2 linked regions of the Cellvibrio sp. PSBB006 genome follow. Each later gene encodes a partner of the first gene's protein in a complex. Links are inferred from orthologs where the notes say so. Each region holds a gene or a part of one and is shown in the gene's direction. Other genes may lie near its edges.

Region 1 (8,994 bases):
CATCACACAACGCCGCCATTTTTTTCGACAGCTCATCAGAATTTTTACCCTCACCCACATTAAAACGAACGTTTTCCAGCAACACCAGATCGCCGTTCATTTCAAAGCCATCAACCCAATCTTTTACCAACGGCACTTCACGACCGAGTTTTTTGCTCAGGTATTCCGCCACCGGCGCAAGCGAAGCAGCTTCGTCATAAACACCCTCCTCCGGACGACCGAGGTGCGACATCACCATCACCTTCGCACCTTTTTCCAAAGCTGCCTTGATGGTCGGAATGGATGCATCGATACGCACCGCACTGGTAATTCTTCCGTCTTCCAACGGCACGTTCAGATCCTGACGAATCAATACACGTTTACCGGTGAGATCCTGGTCTTTCATCAATTTAACAGTCATGGTTATTACCTATTTGGTTCGATGTCTCAAAGCGCTATTAAAAATCTTGAACAATATAGTTTACAGGTATCATTTCATCATTTACGGGGCATCCTGGAATAGATGCTCTAATTGGCTTTCCTGTGTTCGCAGCGGCCAATAACATTGCATACCAAGCCTTTTTATATTCTGAATCCAACTCAAAAGTGTAATAACTACTTATAGGTTTTCCACATTGATCATTTTTTAGTTTGAAGTGGATTTTGTTAACACTCGGATAAATACGCGCAATTTCACCAGATACCGTCTCGGCAACCACCTCTAAAGTTATTAAAGAAAGAAATATACTAATAGCGATGCTCTTCATCTTAATCACTCCATGTTTAATTCAAGAGCACCCAGCTTAACTGGATGCTCCAAACCTGTTTTTTTAAAGTAACTCTTCAACTGTCGCGACAATATTGTCAACAGTAAAACCAAAATGCTCCATCAACACACCACCGGGTGCAGACTCACCAAAAGTAGTCATTCCCACAACGCGACCATCCAGACCAACATACTTGTACCAGTAATCCACATGCGCAGTTTCCACCGCAACACGCGCCAGCACAGACAGCGGCAGAACAGACTCTTTGTAAAGCGCATCCTGTTGATCAAACACAGACGTCGACGGCATGGAAACCACACGCACTTTCTTACCTTTCGCAGTCAACGCTTCCGCCGCCTTCACGGTTACCGCCAACTCCGAACCAGTGGCAATCAAAATCGCTTCCGGCTCGCCGTCGCAATCACGCAACACATAACCACCGCGCGCGATGTTAGCGACTTGCGCCGGCGTGCGTGAAATCGGGTCCAGGTTTTGACGACTAAATACTAAAGCGCTTGGGCCATCTTTGCGCTCAATCGCCGCCTTCCAGGCCACGGCCGATTCAGCACCGTCCGCCGGACGCCAGGTTTCCATGTTGGGGGTCATACGCAAAGTCCCTAACACTTCAATCGGCTGGTGCGTCGGACCGTCTTCACCCTGACCGATAGAGTCGTGGGTATAAACAAACACGTTGCGCAATTTCATCAGCGCCGCCATACGCACGGCGTTAGCAGCGTACTGTTGGAACATCAAAAAGGTAGCGCCGTAAGGAATAAAACCACCGTGGGCAGAGATACCGTTCATGATGGCGCTCATACCGAATTCGCGCACGCCGTAATAAATGTAGTTACCGCTCGCATCTTCGGCGGTCACACCTTTAGAGGTCTTGACCAGAGTAAGGTTAGAACCGGCCAGGTCCGCTGAACCACCGAGCAATTCCGGCAGCAAGGCAGCGTAAGCGGCGATAGCATTTTGTGAGGCTTTACGGCTGGCAATTTTTTCGCCCTTGGCCTGACACTCGGCAATAAAGGCTTCCGCTTTTGCAGCGAAGTCTGCGGGCAAATCACCTTTAACGACGCGGCGATCAAACTCGGCAGCCAAGTCAGGATGAGCAGATTTATAAGCAGCCATTTTGTCGGCCCAGGCTTGTTCAGCGCTAGCGCCCTTTTCTACCGCATTCCAGCCCGCATAGATTTCTTCCGGTACCACAAAAGGTTCGTGATTCCAGTTGAGGGTTTTCCGTACCAGTGCCACTTCATCATTGCCCAGCGGAGAACCGTGGGAATCGTGTGAGCCTTGTTTGTTCGGCGAACCAAAACCGATCACAGTCTTGCAGCAGATCAATGTCGGCTTGGAGGTTTCTGCACGGGCGGCTTCGATAGCAGCGCGCACCGCATTGCTGTCGTGGCCGTCAACACCGGGGATGACATGCCAGCCGTAGGCTTCAAAACGCTGCGGGGTGTTGTCGGTAAACCAGCCTTCGACATGGCCGTCGATTGAGATGCCGTTGTCGTCATAGAAGGCCATCAATTTCCCCAGGCCCAGGGTGCCGGCCAATGAACAGGCTTCATGGGAGATGCCTTCCATCATGCAACCGTCACCGAGGAAGCAGTAGGTGTAGTGGTCAACGACATCGTGACCTTCGCGGTTGAATTGTGCCGCCAGGGTTTTCTCCGCCAGCGCCATACCCACGGCGTTAGCAATACCCTGGCCCAGCGGACCGGTAGTGGTTTCAACACCGGGGGTGTAACCGCGCTCCGGGTGACCCGGGGTCGCCGAGTGCAGCTGGCGGAATTGCTTGAGTTGATCCATCGGCAGGTCGTAGCCGGTCAGATGTAACAAGGAGTAAATCAGCATGGAGCCGTGGCCGTTGGACAGCACAAAGCGGTCGCGATCAGCCCAGTTGGGGTTCTTGGGGTTGTGTTTCAGGAAGTCGTTCCACAGGACTTCGGCAATATCTGCCATCCCCATCGGCGCGCCGGGGTGGCCGGAGTTGGCTTTCTGAACGGCGTCCATACTGAGGACGCGAATGGCATTGGCAAGTTCGGTACGAGAAGGCATGAGACTGAATGCTCCTTGATGAGTATGTCGTTGATTGCTGTTATCTGAGAGTCGGTCTCTGGCGGACCTTTGATTTATCTATCGCCGGCAAGTCTTCAGCCCGATGAGGCTGCTCCGACAAATGAGAAGTTCTTTCATCGGACAAAATGGGGCGACATTCTCTCTCAGCCGCCGCCGCCCGTAAAGGCAAGATCGGCAGGGAAGCGCACTTTATCGTCAAATAGTCACATTTACCATTATCTATATCAAAAAATTTTGATATAGATAATGCATCCTGCTAGACTGCCGGGCATGAATCAACTTCAAAAAGCTCCTGATGCCCCGGATGAAGGCACCAACGAGGCCAGCCTCGACCAACTCGCCGGTTTACTTAAAGCGGCGGGTGATCCTTTGCGGCTCGATATCTTGCGTGTACTGGCCCAGGATTCATTTGGCGTGCTGGAGCTGTGCCAGATTTTTTCGATCAAGCAGTCCGGCATGAGCCACCATTTAAAGGTGTTGACCAGCGCCGGTTTGTTGACCTCTCGCCGTGAAGGCAATTCCATCTTTTATCGTCGCGCATTTTTTGCGCCAGACCATTCGCTCAGCGCGTTACAGCAACAATTGTTTGCCACAATTGATCAACAACCTGTGTCTGCGGCTGTTGCGCAGCAGTTGCAACAACTGCATCACGAACGTAGCGAGGCTGCGCAATTATTCTTCAGCGAGAACGCACATAAATTTCGTGCGCAGCAGGATTTGATTGCGAGCTATCCGGTGTATGCCGAGCAGATGACCCAGTTGCTCAACAGCACGCCTTTGCCCGACAGGCACCTGGTGCTTGAAGTAGGCCCCGGTGAAGGGGAATTTCTGGCGGTGTTGTCACAGCGTTTTAAACAGGTGGTCGCGCTGGATAACGCTGCAACTATGTTGGAAAAAGCGCGCTGTTATGCCACCGAAAAAAATCTGCGCAATATTGAATTTATTCTTGGTGACACCCGTTCATTACACGAGCACAAGGTGTTGGCGGATTGCATCGTGGTCAACATGGTGTTGCACCATACGCCTTCGCCCGCCGATATTTTTGCAGATTTAAGTAAGGCGCTGACACCAGGCGGCGCGTTGTTGGTCGCGGATTTATGTCGTCATGAGCAAGTTTGGGCGCGCGACGCTTGTGGTGATTTGTGGCAGGGTTTTGAGCCGCAGGATTTTACCCGTTGGGCAAAGGCGGCGGGGCTGGATGAAGGCCAGAGTGTTTATTTTGCGTTGCGCAATGGTTTTCAAATTCAGTTGCGGCAGTTTTTTAGGCAAGCAAATTTTTAAAAAAGGCTGAGCGCTCTGCAAGAGATCGTTCAGGTGGATAAGGCGTAGTAGTCAAAAACGCGTGGATACATCCCTGTAGCTCCCTCACGTCATCCCTGACGCGAGGGTTTTGACTACTACGCCTTATCCACCTGAACTCAGTGCCCGCATGAAAAAAATGTACATTTAATATTTTTTAAGGAAAACACTATGTCTGAGTATTCCGTCTTTACATCTGAGTCTGTCTCTGAAGGCCATCCCGATAAGATGGCGGATCAAATTTCCGATGCGGTGCTGGATGCGATCCTGAAAGATGATCCGAACGCGCGCGTTGCCGTAGAAACTCTGGTGAAAACCGGTATGGCGATTGTGGCCGGTGAGGTGCGCACATCGACTTATGTGGATCTGGAGGATTTGATTCGTCAGGTCATCCTCGACATTGGTTACAACTCCAGTGATGTGGGTTTTGATGGTGCGTCCTGTGCAGTGTTGAATGCAATCGGCAAACAGTCTTCTGATATCGCCATGGGTGTGGATGAAGCGGACAGTAAGGATCTGGGCGCGGGTGATCAGGGTTTGATGTTTGGTTATGCCACCAACGAGACTGATGTGTTGATGCCTGCGCCGATTTATTTTGCGCATCGTTTGGTAGAGCGCCAGGCGTATTTGCGTAAACAGAATGTGTTGCCCTGGTTGCGTCCGGATGCAAAAAGTCAGGTGACCTTGCGTTACGAAAACGGCAAGCCGATAGCGGTGGATGCGGTGGTGTTGTCGACGCAGCATTCGCCGGATGTAAAGCAGTCGGATATTCGTGAAGCGGTGCGCGAGGAAATTATCAATCAGGTGTTGCCCGCCGAATGGTTGCATGCGGATACGCAGTATCACATTAATCCAACCGGGCAATTTATTATCGGTGGTCCGGTGGGTGATTGTGGTTTGACGGGCCGTAAAATTATTGTGGATACCTACGGTGGTATGGCGCGGCATGGCGGTGGTGCGTTTTCCGGTAAGGACCCGTCGAAGGTGGATCGTTCGGCGGCGTATGCGGGTCGTTATGTGGCGAAGAATATTGTGGCGGCGGGTTTGGCTGATCGTTGTGAGATTCAGGTGAGTTATGCGATTGGTGTGGCGGAGCCGACGTCGATTTCGATTAATACATTTGGTACGGGTAGGTTGCCAGATGCGGAGATTGTGAAGTTGGTGCGTGAGCATTTTGATTTGCGGCCGCGTGGGTTGATTGAGATGTTGGATTTGAAGCGGCCAATTTATCGGGCAACGGCGGCGTATGGGCATTTTGGGCGGGAGTTGCCGGAGTTTACTTGGGAGAAAACTGACAAGGCGGATGCTTTGAAGAAGTATTTGTAGTTGGGTGGCGTTGAAATCGGTTCAAAGGTTTGAAACACGCCGTGAACCCATCCTTGGGGGCTCAACACCGACATCCGTGTCGGTGATGGTTTCAAACCTTTGAACCGACTCCAACTTAGCATCGAAGATTAGTTTACTTTTCAAAACATCGATAACCGCAATTAATAGACAAAACTGGTGGCAAACGACGGCCAGGCAAACACAGGATTTTATTATGAATATCGCTGCAAATTTTACTGACTATAAAGTCGCTGCAAAGACTACCGAACAATTCCAGAAGGAGGCTTATTGGGGTCGTAAGGAGATTGAGATTGCTGAGGGTGAGATGCCGGCGTTGATGGCGTTGCGTCGTAAGTATAAGGACAGCAAGCCGTTGGCGGATGCGAAGATTATTGGTTGTATTCACATGACGATTCAGACGGCTGTGTTGATTGAGACATTGATCGAGCTGGGTGCTGAGGTGCGTTGGTCGTCGTGTAATATTTTTTCGACGCAGGATCATGCGGCGGCGGCGGTTGCGGCGGCGGGTATTCCGGTGTTTGCGTGGAAGGGTGAGACGGAAGAGGAATTTTGGTGGTGTATTGAGCAGACCATTTTGAAGGATGGTAAGCCTTGGGCGGCGAATATGATTCTGGATGATGGTGGTGATGTGACGCAGGTTATCCATGAGAAGTATCCGCAGATGCTGGATAGCATTCATGGGATTTCTGAGGAAACCACAACCGGTGTTCACCGTTTGTTGGACATGTTGAAGAAAGGTACCTTGAAGGTGCCGGCGATTAACGTGAATGATTCCATTACCAAGAGTAAGAACGATAACAAGTATGGTTGCCGCCACAGTTTGAATGATGCGATCAAGCGCGGCACTGACCATTTATTGTCGGGCAAGAAAGCGCTGGTGATTGGTTACGGTGATGTGGGTAAAGGCTCGGCGGCGTCGCTGCGTCAGGAAGGCATGATTGTTAAAGTCACTGAGATCGACCCGATCTGCGCCATGCAGGCGTGTATGGATGGTTTTGAGGTAGTATCGCCGTACAACGATGGCATCAACACCGGCAAGTATGAAGATATTAATCACACTGTTTTGGGTACGACTGACCTGGTGGTTACCACAACTGGTAATGTGAATGTGTGTGATTCGGCTATGTTGCGTGCATTAAAGCGCAGTGCAGTGGTGTGCAACATCGGGCACTTCGACAGCGAGATTGATACCGCGTATATGCGCAAGCATTGGGAGTGGGAAGAAGTGAAACCGCAGGTGCACAAGGTGTATCGCGATAAGGCGACCAATGATCATTTGATTATTTTGTCCGAAGGTCGTCTGGTGAACCTTGGCAATGCAACCGGTCATCCGTCGCGCATTATGGATGGTTCCTTTGCGAACCAGGTATTGGCACAGATGTATTTGTACGAACGAAAATTTGCGGATCTGCCGGCAGACCAAAAAACAGAGCATTTGTACGTGCGCGTGCTGCCGAAAAAATTGGATGAAGAAGTGGCCAAAGATATGGTGGAAGGTTTTGGTGGCGTGATTACCAAACTGACGGCGCAACAGGCCGAATATATCGGTTTGGAAACAGAAGGCCCCTTCAAGCCCGAAAGTTATAAATACTAATGTAAAACTCGTGTACCCGTAGGTCGGATTAGCGCAGCGTAATCCGACAATGCACAACGAAAAGTTGATCGGCCACATTGACCAACCTTGTCGGATTACGCTGCGCTAATCCGACCTACAACCACATTGCAGAACAACAATATGACAGACTCTCAGCCACGTTTAAGTTTTGAGTTTTTTCCGCCGAAGACCCCGGAAGGCAAGCAAAAACTCATTCATGTGCGCGATCAGCTCAATAGCTTCGCGCCGGATTTCTTTTCCGTTACCTACGGTGCCGGGGGTTCGACGCGCGATAATACCAAAGGCATTGTGACCAGCTTTAAATCAGCGGGCATTGCCACCGCACCGCATTTATCTTTTGGCGGTGACGATGAAGAAACCATCCTGGAATTATTGCAGGATTATAAAGCGGCTGGTGTCGATCGCATCGTTGCCTTGCGCGGCGATATGCCTTCCGGTGTCGGCGGTGCCTATCAGTTGGTGTATGCCAATGAACTGGTGGCCTTTATCCGCAAACACTTCGGCGATCATTTTCATCTGGAAGTGGCGGCCTACCCGGAAATTCATCCGCAAGCCAAAAGTTACAGCGATGATATTCGCTATTTAAAAGGCAAGTTTGACGCGGGTGCCAACAGCGGTATTACCCAATACTTCTTTAACCCGGACTCCTATTTTTATTTTATGGAGCAGTGTCACAAAGCCGGTATCGATCAACCGATTTACCCCGGCATTATGCCGATTATCAACTACCGCAATCTGACCCGCTTTTCCGATACCTGCGGCGCCGAAATTCCGCGCTGGTTGCGTAAAGCCCTGGAAAATTTCGGTGATGACGATGCCAGCCTGAAAAGTTTTGGCGTGGATCTGGTGAGCGAGTTGTGCGAAGTGCTGCTGGAAAATGACGCGCCCGGCTTGCATTTCTACACCATGAACCAGACCGAACCTACGGCGCAAATTGTCAGCAATCTCGGGTTAATTCCTACCGAATAATTTCATCACGCTGATGGGGCCAAACCTCATCAGCGCCCGCCTGACACATCCAATAAAACACCGGTTGAGTAAGACGCGTCATCTGATAGCAGCCACAAAATTGCGCGCGCGACTTCTTCAGGGTAGCCACCGCGCTTCATTGGAAGAGAATTCTTTAATCGCTCAATACGTCCCGGTTCACCACCACTTGTATGAATATCGGTATGAATCAATCCCGGCCTGACCGCATTGACACGAATGCCTTCATCAATCACTTCCTTGGCCAGACCGATGGTGAAGGTATCAATCGCACCTTTCGTTGCAGCATAGTCAACGTATTCATTGGCTGATCCCAGGCGCGCAGCAATGGAGGACACATTCACGATTCCTCCGCCCTGCCCGCCGCGAGCAGTGGACATACGCTTGATGGCTTCGCGAGCGCAGATAAAACTGCCGATCACATTGGTGGCAAATAATTGTTCGAGATAGGCCGCACTGGTGTCCACTACACGTCCTTGTTTAAGCGTGCCCGCGTTATTCACTAATGCCGTGACCCGACCCAATTGTTTATCGAATTGCGTAAAGGCGTGCACGATGTCCGCTTCTTTACTCACGTCCATTTGCACGGCTACGGCCTTGCCGTCTTTTTGATTTATTTGCGTCACTATGGCGTGGGCGGCGGCCTCTTGCTCGCGATAGGTGATGCCGACGTTGTAGCCCTGTTCGGCTGCCAATAATGCGGTGGCGGCGCCTATGCCGCGACTGCCGCCGGTGATGATGATATTTTTTTCCATGTTTGCGTCCTTGAGAAAAATTTGATGAATTTTACTTCAGTGTCGCGATGAGGATAGTGACAGTTAATGGGGAAAGGTTGGGTTACAGCATTGGGGGAGAATTGGAGGGGTGTCGGATTACGCCCTGCGGGCTAATCCGACACCTCCCGGTATTAGCATTACA
Region 2 (9,070 bases), 990 kb from region 1 along the record:
GGATTGTTTTGACGCGCTTCGATCACCATGACGTTGCTGCCGGCAGCGCCATCATATTGGATGAAGGAGTTTTGACCACCGGTGTAGTACTGCAATTCATTATTGCCCCAACCGCCACCGCCAGTCTCGAAGGTCCAGTTTGCGGCATTGATGCTATCGAACTCGTCTGCCCACACGAGGTTATTGGTGGTGGCTTGACGTACCACAATAGAGGTCAGGACATCGTTGAAACCTTCATTGTTCAGGCAGCCATCATTGGCGGTGACGGTGATGGATTGACCGGTGAAATTGTCATTCATGTAAAGCACTGCTTCATAACCAGGAGCAACCTGAATAGACGAGGTCCGATCATTGGGGGCGCCGCGTGATTGCAATGCCGCCATGTTATAGGAACCGACATCCAGACCCACCGACCAGCCAGTGAAGTTGCAGTGTTCCCACAGGGTTACCCTGCTGGTGCCTCCGCTATTGGGTACCACTTCAATCCAGTTGAAGTTCCAGTCGCCGGTCTGTGCGAATACCCCCAGGCTGTAGGTCCCGGCGTTCAGGTTCACGGTGCGGGAGACGGTTTGCCAGTTTTGCCAGCCGCCGGTGTTGGGAATGGTGAAATTACCCAGCAGGATGGAGCCGCCGTTCAAGTCGACTGACGCAGTACCGCCCACGGTGCTCGCTACACGCATGCGAATGGTGTAGCTGCCGGAGCTGGGAATCATCAATCCGTTGTAGGCCAGCCACTCACCAGCGACAATCCAGCCGACGTTAAAGCCGCCGCCGTTGTCTGTGGTGGGCTCGATATCGACGGCATCGTTGCGAAACGCACCGCCGGTATTGCCCGGTGTTGTATCGTAAAACGCGTTGTAGCTTTCTGCCTGGAAAACCACAGCATTAGCGTTGATGGAAAGACATGCGAAAAACGCAAAACCCAATACCGATAAAAAACGACCGAAAGGTTTATGCAATAGGCACATTGTTTTTATCCTTTGTTGTAGTGAAAAACCTCCGTGCCAGACGGAGGTCAGGTTAATAGCCGGTTGTCAGCCCGGCACTTGCAAATGCCGCTCCCGACTTGGCACCGGGAGCGGCATATTCGTTTAACGAGGGCAGTAAAAGGTCACCTCGTACTTCAAGTTGGTTGCTGCCGGGCAACTGGATAAACCGTACCCGTCGTCGTAGGCATAAGCGTAAGTTTCGCAATGAGAGTGGATCATGTTGCGATACGCGGTGCTGTCTGCCGGACCCGCGCTGCATTGCTCCGGAGAAATGGGCGGGGTGGGGCAGGTATACATGCGTGCCTGGGGCGCATCCGGAGCATAAGTCTGGAAGCCGTTCGCCCAATGGCTGAAGGTCAGTTTGGCGGCTGGTGAATAACAGCCTGCGACGGCACCCGTCGTGGGATTGGTGACGGTGAGATTGACGTTAGCCAGCTGTGGGAATTGTCCGTTGGTGCTCAGGTTTTCGTTGACCGGGCAATCCGATACCCGCAACGTCGAGCAATCGATGACCCCACCTTGCGGACCGCCAGGGCCAAATACCGGCGCCGGTTGCGGCCCAACCGGACAATGGCCGTTGACCACAACTTTCATCGGCACGGTATAGCCATCCACCATGCTCGAATTCCACCAGTCACCACGCCCCAAGGGTTGGCCAGGCGCTGACGGATTCTGGTAACACTGCGCATCGGTCACACCGGGAATACAGCCAAACGTCGCTTCAAACTTGGAATCGATAGGTGGGGCACAGCCGCCGGGTGGGCAAGTGAAGCCCAGGTTGGCCGGACCGCCGCTGGCACCGACACGACAATTGTGACCATTACCATCGCAACCGAAGCCGGGCCAGAAACGCATGGCTGGCAGCCCCTTATCGGGAATGTCGTATTCAATAAAACTGCCGAGGCTGGCGAGGCGATGGCGGTTGGGTGCATTGAAGGTTACGCCAGGCGCGGTGAGCCATTGGACCCACATCGGGTCGCCGCAACCGTTGATAATCTTGAGACGTTTGTGAGTGCCGTTGGCGGTGCCGGGCGTGCCAGAGTTATTCACGGCTTCAATAACAATCGAGCTCACCTGGTCATTAAAGCTGTCGTCAACCAGGCAGGAATCATTGGCTGTCTTGACCACTGAACTGCCGGTGAAATTGTGATGTTGGTAAAGGATGGCGCGGTAGCCGCTGGATACTTGTAACGAAGAAACAAAATCGTTGTTGATACCCAATGCAATCAACTGGTTCATCGTATAGCTACCGACACCCAGTCCGGCGGACACACCCCCGTAATTGCAGTGCTCAAATAAACGTACAACACCGCTGGTGGGCGGCGGTGTTGTGCCGTTGAAGGTAAATTGCGTCCAGGCCGTATCAGTGGCGCCGCCACTGTTGTTGCCGATCGTAAAGAAATAACGCACCACGGCGCCGGTGTTCAGCCCCGTCAAATTATAGGTGTGGTTGGTGCCGCTCGCGCTCATGCGAATATTTTGCTGAACGCCACCGTTAACGGTGTAATGAATATCGGCCCAGGGCGCACCGTTCACATAAAAACGCACACTGGACGATGAGGTGACGGTATAACCGGATTGTTGCGCTGATGCGAACTGACAAAAAAAGCTTGCCAGCAAGGTTAGAAAACACAATAACGATATGAATCTGCGGGACGGGTGGAGTAAATTCCTGAAGCGGGAAATGGTATTCATCTTTCTCGGGCTCCTCTATGGGTTAATTTTTCTACCTCGAAATCTTTACGACCGAATCATTGCTTTTTATAAAAACACACCGCGCACGGCACGACATAAATCCCGTGTCGAGACAGAAAAACATCCTTGCTGGACGGTGTTTTGATAACAGGAAGGCTCTGGGACAACTTACAAGAACCGGAAAATCTGCGGAGCAAACAAGGCTTGCTATTCAGCAAACTTGCTGATGATTGGACAAAAAAAAATCTTTCGCAATACCGCCGGACTCCCACTTTAAAGTGGAAAGTGGGAGCGGAAATTATTGGATTGCGAATAAAGTGGTAAAAATAATTTCAGCCATTCTTTATAGAAGTTTTGGCTGTTTAAAAACGACGCAATGTGACAGAAGTCATAGAGTGGTGTGATTCACAGTTACCTTCGGAAGTGAAGTGTTACCAGAGCACACGACCTCAGCCATAGAATGAGATAGAAAAAATTATCTGTTTTTCTAAAACCGGTGTAGGTGTGTTCAGATGCACTTGCCACTATTTTTGATGAGCCAACAGAAAAGTGGGACGCCCCGTGATCAATGTCCAGGGACAAAAACTGCCACGGGTGAAGGTAGCTGCACACCCAATTAATGATTTTTGCGCCATATTGCTGGGTTGGCCGGATGCTTCGCACCGGGAGGGTGGGCGGATTTTCTGTCTGTTTTTTCGCCAGTTCTTCAAGCGATGAGTAATGGCATGGCAGGAAGTAACTTTATTTGTATCAAGGCAGTTGAAATCCCGCTGCTGAACCCCACTTCTGGGGCACTGCTTTACCGCTGCCTGACCGGCTTTCGCAGTAAGTTGGCCAGGTGGTTCTGGTGGCAGTTTTCAGTCTCTTTTCACCGGGAATTTACCCCTTGAAATAGCTGACACTGTCGCTATATAGGCAATCACTCGGGGGAATCCCGGCTAAATTTCCGTGTTTAACTGCTTGTTGGAGAAATGAGCTCATGAAAATTCGTCCTTTACATGACCGTGTTGTGGTTCGCCGCAAAGAAGAAGAGAAAAAAACCGCTGGCGGTATCGTTCTGCCCGGTTCTGCAAAAGAAAAGCCAAACCAGGGCGAAGTCTTGGCCGTGGGTAATGGCCGTGTATTGGCAAGTGGTGAATTGCGTCCGTTGGACGTGAAAGTGGGTGATGTGGTGGTGTTCGGCAAATATGCCGGTAGCGACACGATTGAAATCGACGGCGAAGAGCTGGTCATCCTCAACGAAAGCGACATCAAGGCTGTGCTGTTGTAAACCGCTCCTTGCCTGTCACAAACCCTCTGTTGAACGAATTTGAAGGAATTGGAAAATGTCTGCAAAAGAAGTGAAATTTGGTGATAGCGCTCGTCAACGTATGGTTGTCGGTGTAAACATCCTGGCTGACGCCGTTAAAGCAACCCTGGGCCCAAAAGGGCGTAACGTTGTTCTGGAAAAATCTTTCGGCGCACCTACTGTGACCAAAGACGGTGTTTCCGTAGCCAAGGAAATCACCCTGAAAGACAAGTTTGAAAACATGGGCGCGCAAATGGTGAAAGAAGTGGCCTCACGCGCGTCTGACGACGCTGGTGACGGTACCACCACCGCGACTGTACTGGCCCAAGCCATTGTGAACGAAGGTCTGAAGTCTGTTGCGGCGGGCATGAACCCGATGGACCTGAAGCGCGGTATCGACAAAGCCATCACCGCTGCTGTGGCTCACGTCAAGTCAATCGCCCAGCCTTGTGCTGACAGCAAATCTATCTCTCAAGTCGGCACCATCTCTGCCAACAGCGACACGTCAATCGGTGGCCTGATCGCCGAAGCCATGGAAAAAGTGGGCAAAGAAGGTGTGATCACCGTGGAAGAAGGCACCAGCTTGGACAATGAGCTGGACGTGGTAGAAGGTATGCAATTCGACCGTGGTTACCTCTCTCCTTACTTCATCAACAACCAGGACAGCATGAGCGTTGAACAAGACAGCCCATACATCCTGTTGGTTGACAAGAAAATCTCTAATATCCGTGAGTTGCTGCCCGTGCTGGAAGGTGTTGCCAAAGCCGGTAAGCCGCTGGTAATCGTTGCTGAAGACGTTGAAGGCGAAGCGCTGGCGACGTTGGTTGTGAACAACATTCGTGGCATTGTGAAAGTGGCTGCGTGTAAAGCGCCTGGCTTCGGCGACCGTCGTAAGGCCATGTTGCAAGACATCGCTGTGCTGACTGGCGCTACTGTGATTTCTGAAGAAGTGGGTCTGGATCTGGAAAGCGCAACCCTGGAGCATTTGGGTACCGCCAAGCGCGTCACCATGAACAAAGAAAACACTGTGATTGTTGACGGTGCTGGTAAAGCTGACGAGATTAAAGCGCGCGTTCAGCAAATCCGTGTGCAAATCGAAGAAACTACCTCTGATTACGACCGTGAAAAACTGCAAGAGCGCGTTGCCAAACTGGCTGGCGGTGTTGCGGTAATCAAAGTCGGTGCCGCTACTGAAATTGAAATGAAAGAGAAGAAGGCGCGCGTGGAAGATGCTCTGCACGCTACCCGTGCTGCGGTAGAGGAAGGCGTGGTTCCCGGCGGTGGTACTGCGTTGATTCGCGCCGTTGCTGCTATTGCAGACCTCAAAGGCGACAACGAAGATCAAAACGCCGGTATCGGTATTGCCCGTCGTGCGATGGAAGCGCCTTTGCGTCAAATCGTCGCCAACGCCGGTGATGAGCCTTCTGTGGTGGCTGACAAGGTTAAACAAGGCAGCGGTAACTTCGGTTTCAACGCGGCGACTGGTGAATACGGCGATATGCTGGAGATGGGTATTCTCGACCCGGCTAAAGTGACCCGTACTGCACTGCAAGCAGCCGGTTCAATCGCTGGTTTGATGATTACTACCGAAGCCATGATCGCTGACCTGCCGGAAGACAATAAGCCTGCTGCACCAGATATGGGTGGCATGGGCGGAATGGGTGGCATGGGCGGCATGATGTAATTTGCCCATGAGCATTAATTCGCTGTCTTCTGCCGTGAGTGCTGTGTCATACAAACCCGTATGGACTGGCATTAACGAGCAACAGAAGTGAGTTATACTGGCGGCCCTTCGGGGCCGCTTTCGTTTCCAGAAAAATTCTAACAGCCAGCAGGCTTTACGCCCTTTGTAAACTGGCGCTTTGCGACATTCGTGTGCTTGGCCAATCGCTAAGTGAAATTTTGAGATTACGTCTTCTTAAGGAGAATGATTATGGCTTTTGAATTACCTGCACTTCCTTACGCAAAAGATGCCTTGGCTCCGCACATCTCTGCCGAGACCCTGGAATACCATTACGGTAAACACCACAAAACCTACGTGGACAAGTTGAATGGCTTGGTTCCCGGTACCGAGTACGAAGGCAAGAGCCTGGAAGACATCATCAAGACTTCTTCCGGTGGCGTATTCAACAACGCTGCACAAATATGGAACCACACCTTCTATTGGAATTGCCTGAGCCCTAATGGCGGCGGCGAAGCCACCGGTGCCGTAGCTGAAGCCATCAACAAGGCATTTGGCTCCTTCGATAAGTTCAAGGAAGAGTTCACCAACTCGGCTATCAATAATTTTGGTTCTGCCTGGACCTGGTTGGTAAAGAAAGCCGATGGCAGTGTAGCTATCGTTAACACCAGCAATGCGCAAACTCCGCTGACAGACGCTTCTGTCAAAGCCATCCTGACAGTGGATGTGTGGGAGCATGCGTACTACATTGACTATCGCAATTCTCGTCCCAATTACCTGAATGCTTTCTGGTCTTTGGTTAACTGGGAATTTGTTAACGCCAAATACGCTGAATAAGCGTTTCGGGTGTGATAAAAAATCAGGCTTTCGGGCCTGATTTTTTTTGCAACCAGACTGTGTCGTCAGTGTCTTACGGCGGTAAATATAGGGTATTACCAGTTAACATCCTGATATGTAATTTGTCGTTCAACTTTTTTTCCCCCGCCATACCTGCTATAAAATGCAGCCTTTATTTGGCTTGCTGCTATTGGCGGGCTTCATCATCAGTTTCCCCCGGGTAATCGCAGATTATGGAACGTAAAGAACCAACCTTGTCTGGTCATGCCTCTGTACCCGAGCGCGATGAACCTATCACGCGCCGTGCAGCGGTAGATACCTCTCGACCCTCTCGCCCACAGACGCCTGCGGCTCCCGCGCCAGCTCCGTCATCAGGCACCAGTCCACTAGCAATCATCGCGCTCTTGCTGGCATTGGCTGGTGTGGCTATCGGGGGCTTCTTTGGTTGGAAATTAACGGAGGCCCAGGCTCTGCTGCAGCAGGCTGAGGCCCGTATTGCTGATCTGGAAGGGCGTTTGAGCGTAACCTCGGACGAATCCAGCCAATCGCTTACGCAGGTGGATGCCAAGCTTAAGTGGGTAGACTCAGAGATCCGCAAATTGTGGGGTATTTCGAATGATGTAAACCGCAAGGCGATTGCCGCCAATAAAGAAAATATCGCCAGTCTGGCCAAAGAGTTGGCCGCTGCCAAAAAAGATGCGAGTGAAGCCAACGCCACGGCAGCTAGCCTCAATACGCAGTTGGCGGCCAATAAAGCGGCAGTTGACGATGCCATAGCCAAGATTGATTCAGCCGTCCTCAGCATTGCAGAGCAGGGCAAGCGTTTGCAGGATTTTACCGAACAGGTTGACCGGGTAGACGGCCAGCTGAGTTCGTTGCAGGCACTGCAGCAAAAGGTTCGTACCAACGAGGAGGCTATCGCGGCTATCGACGCTTACCGTCGCACGATCAATCGCGATATCCTGGAGCTCAAGCAGCGCATCGGCGCGGCCCCCGCGAACTGATCAGCAAGCAGAAAATCCTTATGAGAGGCCGGAAAATTCACGTTTTCCGGCCTTTTTTATGGTGCATGGACGGATACCTTGCTACATCATTCTGTTTATGTTGGTGTAGAATTGCCGCCCGAATTCCATCCCAAAAAGCCCTCAGAGCTTCAACCTGCCGCGTTGAGTTGATATCGAGCTCACGCACACAGTTAACAGAGAAACTGCTATGCCAACCGTGATTCGTCAGCAAGACCTGATCGACAGCGTTGCCGATGCGCTGCAATTCATCTCTTATTATCACCCCGTCGATTTTATCCAGGCCGTTCATCAGGCCTATGAACGCGAAGCGAACCAAGCCGCCAAAGACGCTATGGCGCAAATCCTGATCAATTCCCGTATGTGCGCCATCGGCCATCGCCCGATTTGCCAGGACACAGGTATCGTTACCGTTTTCGTGACTGTGGGTATGGATGTGCAATGGGATGCGCAAATGAGTCTGACCGACATGGTCAACGAAGGTGTGCGCCGCGCCTATATGCAACCCGATAACGTTTTACGTGCCTCCATTCTGGCGGACCCGGACGGCGCTCGTAAAAATACCGGCGACAATACCCCGGCAGTGATCCACTACAACATCGTCCCCGGCAACACAGTAGATGTGCACGTAGCGGCCAAGGGCGGCGGTTCTGAAGCCAAGACCAAATTCGCGATGCTCAATCCCTCGGATTCAGTCGTGGATTGGGTGTTGGAGATGGTGCCCAAGATGGGCGCTGGCTGGTGCCCGCCGGGTATGCTCGGTATCGGTATTGGCGGCACGGCGGAAAAAGCGATGTTGCTGGCCAAAGAAGCGCTGCTTGATCCGGTGGATATCCAGGCGCTACAGGCGCGCGGTGCCAGCAATCGCGCGGAAGAGTTGCGCATTGAGCTCTATGACAAGGTGAATCGCCTCGGTATCGGCGCCCAGGGCCTGGGTGGTTTAACCACGGTGCTGGATGTGAAGGTCAAGGATTACCCGACCCATGCCGCCAACAAAGCCGTCGCCATCATCCCCAACTGCGCCGCTACCCGTCACGCGCATTTCACACTGGATGGCTCAGGTCCGGCATTGCAAACCCCGCCGTCGCTGGAAGATTATCCGGACATTTCCTGGGAAGTCGGCGAGGGTGTGCGTCGCGTTAACCTGGATACCCTAACTCCGGAAGAGGTGCAAACCTGGAAAACCGGCGAGACGATCTTGCTGTCTGGCAAGATGCTGACCGGTCGCGATGCCGCCCATAAGAAGATGACTGACTTGTTGGCGAAAGGCGAACCCTTGCCGGTGGACCTGAAAGGCCGCTTTATCTATTACGTTGGCCCGGTTGATCCGGTGCGTGATGAAGTTGTTGGGCCGGCGGGCCCCACTACCGCTACGCGGATGGACAAATTCACCCGCACCATGCTGGAAAAAACCGGCTTGCTGGGCATGATCGGCAAATCGGAACGCGGCCCCGCCGCCATTGATGCCATTCGCGATCATCAATCGGTGTATCTGATGGCTGTGGGTGGTGCTGCCTATCTGGTGGCCCAGGCGATCAAATCCTCCAAAGTACTGGGC

The links.
Region 2: the proteins of metK (region 1) and groL are in contact, whole or in part, in a cryo-EM structure (PDB 8P4O), measured with the Escherichia coli proteins. The link is inferred for Cellvibrio sp. PSBB006 from one-to-one orthologs.

What each region holds. Positions count from the first base shown.
Region 1 is NZ_CP021382.1:2,940,245-2,949,238, forward strand. What follows is about bases 3,587-6,375. They hold metK (methionine adenosyltransferase), read left to right. Parts: upstream 3,587-4,298; coding sequence 4,299-5,453; downstream 5,454-6,375. Other genes in these bases: CBR65_RS12280 (metalloregulator ArsR/SmtB family transcription factor), read left to right, coding at 3,587-4,109; ahcY (adenosylhomocysteinase), read left to right, coding at 5,668-6,375. Outside these bases: CBR65_RS12265 (phosphoglycerate kinase), read right to left, coding at 1-400; CBR65_RS12270 (hypothetical protein), read right to left, coding at 438-746; tkt (transketolase), read right to left, coding at 810-2,807; more of CBR65_RS12280, read left to right, coding at 3,099-3,586; more of ahcY, read left to right, coding at 6,376-7,068; metF (methylenetetrahydrofolate reductase [NAD(P)H]), read left to right, coding at 7,210-8,058; CBR65_RS12300 (SDR family oxidoreductase), read right to left, coding at 8,088-8,831; CBR65_RS12305 (heme biosynthesis HemY N-terminal domain-containing protein), read right to left, coding at 8,990-8,994. UniProt on the Escherichia coli protein: Catalyzes the formation of S-adenosylmethionine (AdoMet) from methionine and ATP.
Region 2 is NZ_CP021382.1:1,955,242-1,964,311, reverse strand. The notes cover bases 3,468-6,332. They hold groL (chaperonin GroEL), read left to right. Parts: upstream 3,468-4,009; coding sequence 4,010-5,656; downstream 5,657-6,332. Other genes in these bases: sodB (superoxide dismutase [Fe]), read left to right, coding at 5,906-6,332; CBR65_RS08105 (co-chaperone GroES), read left to right, coding at 3,664-3,954. In the rest of the region: CBR65_RS08115 (family 16 glycosylhydrolase), read right to left, coding at 1-968; CBR65_RS22270 (thaumatin family protein), read right to left, coding at 1,092-2,684; more of sodB, read left to right, coding at 6,333-6,490; CBR65_RS08090 (hypothetical protein), read left to right, coding at 6,724-7,494; CBR65_RS08085 (fumarate hydratase), read left to right, coding at 7,703-9,070.